2 regions of the Arthrobacter sp. Z4-13 genome follow, and region 2 is predicted to be linked to the other one. Evidence: predicted binding sites of a transcription regulator. Region 2 holds the regulator's gene; the other holds the start of a gene.
The links. Region 2 encodes HrcA, which represses chaperone genes, less so after heat shock. Its sites were predicted from a motif close to TTNGCACTCGNNNNNNNCGAGTGCNAA; they were not measured.

Region 1 (4,843 bases), 640 kb from region 2:
GCGCTGGCTGTGGCCGTAGCGGATCCTGTGCTCTTCCTGGTGTCCATGGCTTTCTCCTGCTGGGCGGCGACCTTCAGTACCAGCCCTGCTCGCGGGTCCGGTATTTCATCGGCGGGGGCGTCTGCCAGGTAGTCGCCGGCGGCTTGGAACTGGTGCCGGCGGTTCCGGAGGACGTAGGGGGCGACCCATACAATCCAGAGCACAACGGCAACCACAAGGATCACTGAGCTGCTAAGGGGGAAGTCCACACTCAAAACCGTATGAGCAACACGACGGCTCCAGCCGCATTAGCCCCGGTGTGTCGTGTCGCGGCTGACAAATCAATGGATTTATGACGGCCGGGTGCCCAACCAGCGGCGCAACAGGCCCTCCGGAACTTCCTCGGAAGTCAAGGCGAAGGACCGGTGGTCAGCCCACTCGCCGTTGATGTGCAGATAGCGCGGCCGGTATCCCTCATCCCGGAAACCCAGTTTCTCCACCACCCGCAGGCTGGGTCCGTTCTCGGGCCGGATGTTGATTTCCATTCTGTGCAGCCCGAGTGTCCGGAAACAGTGGTCGGTCACCAGTGCCACAGCGGTGGGTGCTATCCCCCGCCCCGCCCGCATCTGGTCCACCCAGTAACCAAGGGTCGCCATCATGGCCGAACCCCACACAATCGACGAAACTGTCAACTGACCCACGATTTCAGGGTTCCTGCTGGCCGGCACCCGTTCAGTAATGACAAACGGAAGGGCCTGTGCCTGGGCGGCCTGCGAGTTCAGGGAACGGACCATCTGCCGGTAATCCGGGAGACCTCCGGCCGGGTCCGGGTTGGAGGCTTCCCATGGTGCCAGCCATTGGTTGTTGCGGGCCCGCACTTCTGTCCACTCTTTTTTGTCACGGTACCTGATGGGCCTCAGGACCAGGTCTCCGCACTCCAGGGTCACGGGCCAGATGGGGCCGGGGCGCACAGTGCTACTTGGACAGGCCGGCGGTGAAGCCCGGCAGCCACTCCCGCAGGCCGGGACCCAGGTCATCACTGTCAATGGCGAGCTGGACGCAGGCCTTGAGGTAGCTCAGTTTGTCGCCCGTATCGTACCGGCGTCCCCGGAAGACAACGCCGTAAACGCCCTGGCCCTCGCCCTCTCCGGACGCGAGTTCCTGAAGGGCATCGGTGAGCTGGATTTCGCCGCCGCGGCCCGGACCAGTGCGTTCCAGGACATCGAAGACGGCGGGGTGGAGAACGTACCGGCCAATGATTGCCAGGTTGGATGGGGCTTCCTCAGCGGCTGGCTTTTCGACCAGCCTGTTGATGCGGACATAGCCCTCGCCGTCGATCTCCTCGATGTCGGCGCAGCCATAGGCGCTGATCTGCGACGGCTCCACTTCGATGAGGGCGACGACGGAGCCGCCCGTTTTGGCCTGAACGTCGATCATGGTGCTGAGGAGTTCGTCGCGGGCGTCGATGAGGTCGTCGCCCAGGAGGACGGCGAAGGCTTCGTAACCGACGTGCTGCTTGGCACGGAGGACCGCATGGCCCAGGCCGTTGGGGTCACCCTGGCGGACGTAGTGGATGTCGCCGAGGTTGCTGGCGGCCTGGACGGACGCCAGTTTGTCCGCGTCCCCCTTGCCTTCGAGCGTGGACTCCAGCGATGGAACGCGATCGAAGTGGTCTTCCAGGGCCCGCTTGTTCCGTCCGGTAATCATCAGGACGTCGTTGAGGCCAACGTTCACGGCTTCCTCAACGACGTACTGGATGGCAGGCTTGTCCACGACCGGAAGCATCTCCTTGGGCATGGCCTTGGTGGCAGGCAGGAACCTGGTGCCGAGTCCGGCAGCGGGTATAACGGCTTTGCGAACTCTGGGGTTACTGGTAGTCACCCGACTAATCTAGCGTCAGCGTCAAGCATTCAGTAATTATTGAAAGGCTGCCGGCCGCCCTGCTGCCATAGCCCACACCGCCACAACGGCAACCGATGGAGGAATATACACCGTGCTTGAGGACGCCAAGGCAACCAAGACCAGAATCCGTGCAGCCCACCGCCAGCGGCGGTCCGCCCTCACCCCGCAGCAATTGGAGGCGGCAGGAAAGGGCATCGCACGCCACGGCGTTAGTTGGGCGGCTTCGTTGGCCGGCGGTGCTCCCGCCACGTTCTGCGTCTACTTGGGCGTCGGCGTCGAACCGCCCACCCTTCCGCTGATCAGCGGACTCCACAACAACGGCCACCGGGTCCTGCTTCCGGTGTGCGAACCCGGGCGGGAACTGGCCTGGGTCTACTGGAACCCGGATGCCGGCCTGGAGCAGAGCCGGTACGCCCCGATCCTGGAACCCAAGGGTGACCGGCACGGCCCGGATGTGGCGGGAACGGCCGCCGCCCTCTTCATCCCGGCCACCGCCGTCGACCTTTCAGGCAACCGTGTTGGACAGGGCGGTGGATACTACGACAAGTTCCTGGGCCATCTGGCCACGGCCGGGAAGAATATTCCGCTGGCCGCCGTTATCTATGACGAAGAACTGCTCTCCGCTGGTGAAATACCCGAGGAGGAGTTCGACCGTCCCGTACCTGCCGTCCTGGCGCCATCCGGATTCCGGCCGCTCGACGGCCATCGCTGAGGCCCACGGTCCGGCGCTCCGGAGATGATAGAATTAGCACTCAGGCCCTGCGACTGCTAAAGGGACATCCGTCCACGCAGCACGGGACCTCTCGTTTGCCCAAGAGGAGGAGCACTAGTGCCAACGTACGCGTACGCCTGCAAGGATTGCGGCCATGCCTTCGACATCGTCCAGTCGTTTTCGGACAGCACTTTGACCTCGTGCCCGGAGTGCCAGGGAACGCTGCGCAAGAAGTTCAACAGCGTCGGTGTTGTCTTCAAGGGATCCGGCTTCTACCGCACCGATTCCCGGGACTCCAAGGGAAGCACCGTATCGCCGGCCCCGGCGGCTGCCGCGCCCGCTCCTGCTGCGGCACCCGCCGCGTCCGCTCCGGCGGCCGCAGCCAGCTAAACAGGCTGTTCGACGCCGGCCGGACCGGCTTGTCCACATAGCGTGCCGCACTCCTGTTGCGGCAATCCCCGCAGCCATAGCGTAGGCGCATGCCTATAAACCTCCTCCGCCCCGGCCGGGCTGCCTCCCGCAACCCGCGCATCCCTCGCCGTCACGGCAGCTCCGGCCGCAGGTCCGCAGCGGTCCGGTTCGGCGGCTGGCTGGGCCGGAACCGGCGGCTCGCAGTGGCGCTGTTGCTGTGTGCGGCGGCTTCGATCACCGTGCATCAGCTCACCCCCGCGCCCCTCCACACGGTCACCGCCCTTGCCGCCGCGAGGGATCTGCCCGCCGGCTCGGCAATGGCAGCGTCAGACCTTGCCCATGTGCAGGTGCCGCCGGCCATGATGGCCGCGGGCTTTTTGGACGAGGAGAGCGAGTTGGCCGGTAAACAGCTGGCGGCTCCGCTGCGCAAGGGCCAGCTGCTGACGGACGCCCAACTGCTCGGTCCCGGGCTTTTGGCCGGCACGCCTCCGGGCTCGGCGGCCGTGCCCCTTCGAATGGCTGATCCGTCATCCATCCAGCTCGTTTCACCCGGGCAGCTGGTCAACGTGGTGTTGACGGCAGGCAACGGCTTTGACCAGCAGGCGCCGTCCGAAATCCTGGCAACAGCTGTCCCGGTACTGTGGACCTCCGGCAAGGGCGGCGGGAACGGGCAGTGGCTGGGCACCGCCGAAACAGACGGGCTTATAGTAGTGGCGGCCAGCGCGGAGCAGGCTGCCCGCCTGGCCGGTGCTTCCACCCAGGGCAAGCTGTTCTTCGTCCTGGTCGGCGCCTAGCCACCCCGAGCTAACCGTCAGCCCCGGCGCGTCAGCCCCAGTGCGGCGGCTTCTGCTCCTTCAGCCAGGCATCATGGTCGTCGTCAGCATCGCCCCAGCGCCTCGGGTCATCTTCCGAAGCCTTGGTGGGCAGAATGCCCTGCGTCCCGTCCTGCCCCTGACCCTTGCCCTGCTCTTTGTCCTGTTCGTCTTCGGGTGCCGGGTCAACGGGGACGGACTGCCCGTCCGTGGAGCCGGTTTCTTCAGGGGCCACGGGGACCACCTCCTTGCTGTCCAAGTCTTTGTCCTGTGGCCGGCGGCGCGCCTGCTCCCCGGCGTCGATACCATTGAGCGCCTGGTCCACGTCGTCGTCAAGGAACCCTGTTGAGCTTGCCGTCCGGCCGGGAAGCACCACCCGCTCAAGTCCCAAATAGCCGGCAATCCGGTCGGCGCAGGCTGAAGGATCAGTGAAGACCTCAATGGTCCACAGCGGCATGTACCGCCACCCCAGCCGCTCCAGCAGCTGCGGCCGCAGCCTGCTTCGTTCGCGCACGCTCATGGTGCGGTACTGCTGGGTGCCGTCGGACTCGATAGCCACCGGCCACGGCAGGTCGGTCTCGTCGCGTCCCATGGTGTTCAGGGGATCCGCGGCCGCCACGACATCAATAGCGCCATCATACTGGTGCCAGACCCGTGCGCCGCGTGCCCGGAGCCGGTCCCCCAGGTCAGCGACCAAGGGATCGGCGCCAAGCGCCTGTTCGCTGGCCGCAGCACGGGAAGCGGGAGTTCCCAAGTCCGTATTTCCCGCGATTTCGCGGTCCAGCAGTGAGTAGAGGTCCACCGCGCCGTGCGTCAGCCGGGTGTGGTCCAGGTCCTCCGGCCGGAAGCAGGTCAGGACGTGTATTGACCTGCGGGCCCGCGTTATGGCCAGGGCAAATTTTTCCCGGCCCCCTTCGGCGGAGAGCGGACCGAAGTTGTGCAGGGCACGGCCGTGCGGGGTACGTCCGAAGCCCGGCGAGAAAATGACGTGGTCGCGCACCAAGCCCTGGGCCCGTTCCAGGTCTAC
Region 2 (4,843 bases):
ACGGCAGCGAAGACACCCGGAGCTTCAGGGTCCGTTAGCCCCCGCTCTTGCCGCTGCTCAGAGTACCGGCGCGGCCCAGCGGCCAAGGACGTCGCTAGCCAGAACCACGGCCGCAGGACCGGCTGTTGATGAGCGCAGCACATGGTGCCCCAGGAGGGCCGTCACGGCACCCTGGCCGCACAGCCTTGTCACTTCACGCTGGCTGATGCCGCCCTCGGGTCCGACGATCAAGAGCACTTCCTGTACTTCGCCGGAAGGCCCGGTTTCCAGCCACGTCTCCAGGACGGCCCGCAGCGGGCGAACGGCGTCCTCGTGAAGGACAACAGCAAGGCCGGCCGCCTCCACGGCGGTGGCGAGGCCGGCAGTGTCGACGGCGGCCCGCACCTCGGGGACCCAGGCACGGCGTGCCTGCTTGGCCGCGGCGGTGACAACGGACTGCCATTTTGCGTGCGCCCTGGCTGCCCGGTCACCTTTCCAGCGCACGATGGAACGTTCGGACTGCCATGGAATGACGGCGTCGATCCCCAGTTCGGTGGCCGTCTCGATCGCAAGCTCGTCCCGGTCCCCCTTAGCCAGGGCCTGGACCAGCACCAGCCTGGTGCGTGGTTGGTCCTCAACAACAACAGATGCGCATTCCACTTCGAGTCCGGAGGAGGAAGCGGCGGTAACCTTGCCGCTCATCCTGGTGCCGGCGCCGTCCACTATGTCCACCGCCTCGCCCGGAGCGAGCCGCTTAACCGTAACCGCGTGGCGCGCCTCGGGTCCCTCGAGGACAAAGATCCCTTCCGGCACCACCCGGTCCAAAGACCCGGGCGCGGTGAAAAAGACGGGGTTGCTCACCGCTACAGATTACCGAGCCGGTCCCGGAGCTTGGCGAACATGCCGCCGCTGGCAGCAAGCTTGCCCTCCGTGATCTGCTCGCCGCGGAGTTTGGCAAGCTGGCGCAACAGGTCTTCCTGCGCCGGATCGAGCCTCGCCGGCGTCTCGACCTGCAGATGGACCTTCAGGTCGCCGCGGCCGTACCCGCGCAGGTGGGTAACACCCAGGCCGCGCAGGGTAATGATTTCTCCGGACTGGGTGCCGGCCTTGACATCGATGTCCTGGGCGCCGTCGAAGGTCTCCAGGGTCACGTCGGTTCCCAGGGCAGCTGCCGTCATGGGGATGTTCAGGGTAGCGTGCAGGTCGTCACCTTCCCGGACGTAGGTGGCGTCGTTGTTGACGCGGATCTCCACGTAGAGGTCGCCGGCCGGGCCGCCGGCGGGACCGGCTTCGCCCTGGCCGGAAAGCTGGATGCGCGTCCCGGTGGCCACGCCTGCAGGAACCTTGATGGTCAGGGAACGACGGCTGCGGATCCTGCCCTGCCCGCTGCACTCGTTGCAGGGGTCCTTGATGACGGTTCCAAAACCTTCGCAGGTGCCGCACGGCGCGGCGGTCATCACCTGGCCGAGGATGGAACGCACGGCGCGCTGGACCTGGCCGCTGCCGCCGCAGATATCGCAGCGCTCAGGGTGGGTTCCGGGACGGCAGCACGAGCCCTCACAGGTGGGGCAAACCACTGCCGTGTCCACCTCGAGCTTCTTGTTGACCCCGAACACGGCGTCACGGAGCTCGATCCGGACGCTGATGAGCGCATCCTGCCCGCGCCGGACCCTCGATGCTGGGCCGGTGGTGCCACCGGCGCCGAAGAAGGTGTCAAAGATGTCCTGGAACGCGAAGCCCTGCCCGGCGTACGCTCCGCCGCCGAACCCGTTGTCCGTGCCGTTCTCGTTGCCTGTGGTGTCATAGACCCGCCGCTTCTGGGGGTCCGAGAGAACTTCGTAGGCGTGGGTCACTGCCTTGAAGCGGTCCGCAACATCCTCACCGGGATTGACGTCCGGGTGAAGGGTCCGGGCCAGCTTGCGGTAGGCCTTCTTGATCTCTTCCCCGGTGGCATCCGGTGCGACTCCAAGGACTTCGTAGTGGCTGCTCAAAGTTCGTATCTCTTCCTTGTTGTTCTGCCTGCAGTCGTACTGCATACACTGCTGTGCGCCTTTCGGCGCCGTACTGCGGTCAGGGTCCCAAAATCCGTGACAGGTAACGGGCCACAGCCCTGACCGCCGCCATGGTGGTGGGGTAGTCCATCCTGGTGGGACCCAGCACGCCAATCTTGGCGACGCTGTCGGGACCATAGCCCGTAGCTACGACGGAAGCCTCCGCCAGACCGTCGTAGGGGTTTTCGCGGCCAATGCTCACGGCCACTCCGCGATGGTCCTGGGCCATCTCGCTCAGCAGGCGCAGCATCACCACCTGCTCCTCGAGGGCCTCCAGCACCGGCCCGATGCTCAGCGGAAAGTCAACGTTTGAACGGGCCAGGTTGGCCGTGCCGGCCATTACCATGCGGTCCTCGCGGCTGCTGTGGGCCAAACCCTCAAGCCCATGCGCCAGCGCCTGGGCTGCCTGCCGCTGTCCGGGGGCGACGCCGGACACCACTCCCGTGAGGGACTGTCCAAGCTGGGCCAAGGGAGTTCCGGCGAGTGACCCGAGGAACCGGCCACGCAGCGCAGCGATGGCGTCATCCGCCAGGTCCTGCCCGACGTCGATGACCCGTTGTTCAACCTTGCCGCTGTTGGCAATCAGCACCACCAGCACCTTGCGCGGGGCAAGGAGAACAAATTCGATGTGACGGACCAGTGCCCGGTTGAGGTGCGGATACTGGACCACCGCCACCTGGTTTGTCAGTTGCGACAGGAGCCGGACGGTGCGCTCCAGGACGTCGTCAAGGTCATCCGCACCTTCCAGCAGTGACTGGATGGCCCGCCGCTCCGCTTGGGACAAGGGCTTTACCGCGGAAATCTGGTCGACGAAGAGCCGGTAGCCCTTGTCCGTGGGGATGCGGCCTGCACTGGTGTGCGGGGCGGTGATCAGTCCCTCGTCTTCAAGCGCGGCCATGTCATTGCGGATGGTTGCGCTGGAAACGCCGAGATGGTGCCTCTCCACCAGGGCCTTGGACCCCACGGGCTCCCGGGAGTGGACGTAGTCCTCCACGATTGCCCGCAGTACTTCCAGTTTCCGTGGCTCGCTCACACTCCACCTCCATCCAGGGTTCAGGGCAGCCGTTCCGCCCGCACCGTGTCTCTACAGGGGTTAGCACTCGACATGCCTAAGTGCTAACAGTCTATTATGACTCTCCCCGTTGTTAGCATTGGTACCGCTCCGGGCGGAAATTCGGGGCCGTGACCGAGCGTGAGGCGGAGTGATTCCATGCATTACCAGAACTGGGGAGCCCAGGACCTGTCCGCACCTTCACGGACGAAACTGCCCGAGGTACCCGTGGAGCGTGGCATGGTGCTGGAGGACGTCCAGTCCGGCTGGGTAGGCGCGGTGACCCGGGTGGAGAAATCGGGAGGCATGCATGTGGTGGCCCTGGAGGACCGCCGCGGCAAGTCACGGTCCTTCCGGCTGGGATTCGGATTCCTCCTCGAAGGCCAGGCAATCCGCCTGCTGCCGCCCGCCCCGCGGCCGGCGGCAGGCACGGGCACCGCCCCCGGCCGGACGGCGTCGGGCTCTGTCCGTGTGGCAGGGCAGAGAGCCCAGGTTGCCAAGGCGAGCCGCATCTGGGTGGAGGGAAAGCACGACGCCGAACTGGTCGAGAAGGTGTGGGGAGATGACCTCCGGGTGGAAGGTATCGTCGTCGAACCCCTCCACGGCATTGACGACCTCACTGCTGCTGTGGCCGATTTCAAACCCGGCCCGGGCCGGCGCCTGGGGGTACTCGTCGACCATCTGGTGCCCGACTCAAAGGAGTCCCGCATCGCCGAATCGGTGATGGCCTCTCCCGGGGCCGCGGGAAACGTGCTCATCGTGGGACACCCCTATGTTGACGTGTGGCAGGCGATCCGGCCGGCTGTCCTGGGTATCGAGAAATGGCCGGTAGTACCGCGCGGGCAGGACTGGAAGACCGGCATCCTCGCAGCCTTCGGCTGGCCGCACGAGACCAAAGAGGACATTGGCCTCGGCTGGCAGAAGCTTCTGGGCGCCGTCCGGAGTTACGCGGACCTGGAGGCGTCGCTGCTGGGCAGGGTGGAGGAAGTCATCGACTTCCTTACCGTCCCCTGAACACTTGGCGCGCCAGATTCACGCATGCGTGCCCCTATCCGGTGGATGAGGTCAGGCATAACCGCTGCACCCAGTATTCTTGGTATTGCGGTGTCCGCCGATCGCAGGACCGGCAGCAGACATGGCATTTCTTAGTCAGCACCAATGCACCTAGAAGGAACAGACTGTGGCAGAAAACGCACGTGATCACAGGGACACCCAGGGCGGCCAGGGCCGTTCGGAGTACCACGGTGTTCCAGCGAATGCGCTGCCCCTGACGGCCAGCGAAGACCGGCAGTGGGCCACCCTGGCCCACTTTGGCGGCATTTTGGGCTGCGTTCCTTCGCTGCTGATCTACTTGATCTTTCGAGACCGGGGCCCGTTTACCGCGCAGGAATCAAAGGAGGCACTGAATTTCAGCCTGCCGCCCACCGTCGCCGCCGTGGTTGCCAACATTTTGGTCTTCGTACCGGTGATCGGCAACATCTTTGCCGTTATCGCCACATTGATCTGGATCGGGCTGACCTGTTTCTCGGTGGCCGCCGGAATCCACGTCAACCGGGGCCAGCCGCACCGGTACCCGTACAACCTGCGCTGGATCAAGTAGCGCAGGCAGGCTCCGCTCTATTCCGTACAACCCGAACGGCGCGGCGTCCGGCATGATGGGTGAATGCGCAGCATCGAGTTGACGTTCGGGGAATCCACCGATTCTTCCATCAGGACGGACTGGGCCCGGCTCCGGGAAGCCGGCCTGCCGAGCCTCGCCACC

Region 1: M1E07_RS14160 (FmdB family zinc ribbon protein) is a predicted target of HrcA. The motif match lies at 2,627-2,653, and genes of this name have one in related genera.

What each region holds. Positions count from the first base shown of each region.
Region 1 is NZ_CP096459.1:2,689,752-2,694,594, forward strand. Features, by position in the region: gene M1E07_RS14140 (hypothetical protein) at 1-248, opposite strand, end outside; gene M1E07_RS14145 (GNAT family N-acetyltransferase) at 330-950, opposite strand; gene galU (UTP--glucose-1-phosphate uridylyltransferase GalU) at 955-1,860, opposite strand; gene M1E07_RS14155 (5-formyltetrahydrofolate cyclo-ligase) at 1,973-2,593, shown strand; gene M1E07_RS14160 (FmdB family zinc ribbon protein) at 2,711-2,983, shown strand; gene cpaB (Flp pilus assembly protein CpaB) at 3,073-3,798, shown strand; gene M1E07_RS14170 (AAA family ATPase) at 3,830-4,843, opposite strand, start outside.
Region 2 is NZ_CP096459.1:2,047,948-2,052,790, forward strand. Features, by position in the region: gene M1E07_RS11140 (GerMN domain-containing protein) at 1-38, shown strand, start outside; gene M1E07_RS11145 (16S rRNA (uracil(1498)-N(3))-methyltransferase) at 58-840, opposite strand; gene dnaJ (molecular chaperone DnaJ) at 843-1,970, opposite strand; gene hrcA (heat-inducible transcriptional repressor HrcA) at 2,050-3,063, opposite strand; gene M1E07_RS11160 (DUF3097 domain-containing protein) at 3,241-4,095, shown strand; gene M1E07_RS11165 (DUF4870 domain-containing protein) at 4,262-4,681, shown strand; gene M1E07_RS11170 (2'-5' RNA ligase family protein) at 4,745-4,843, shown strand, end outside.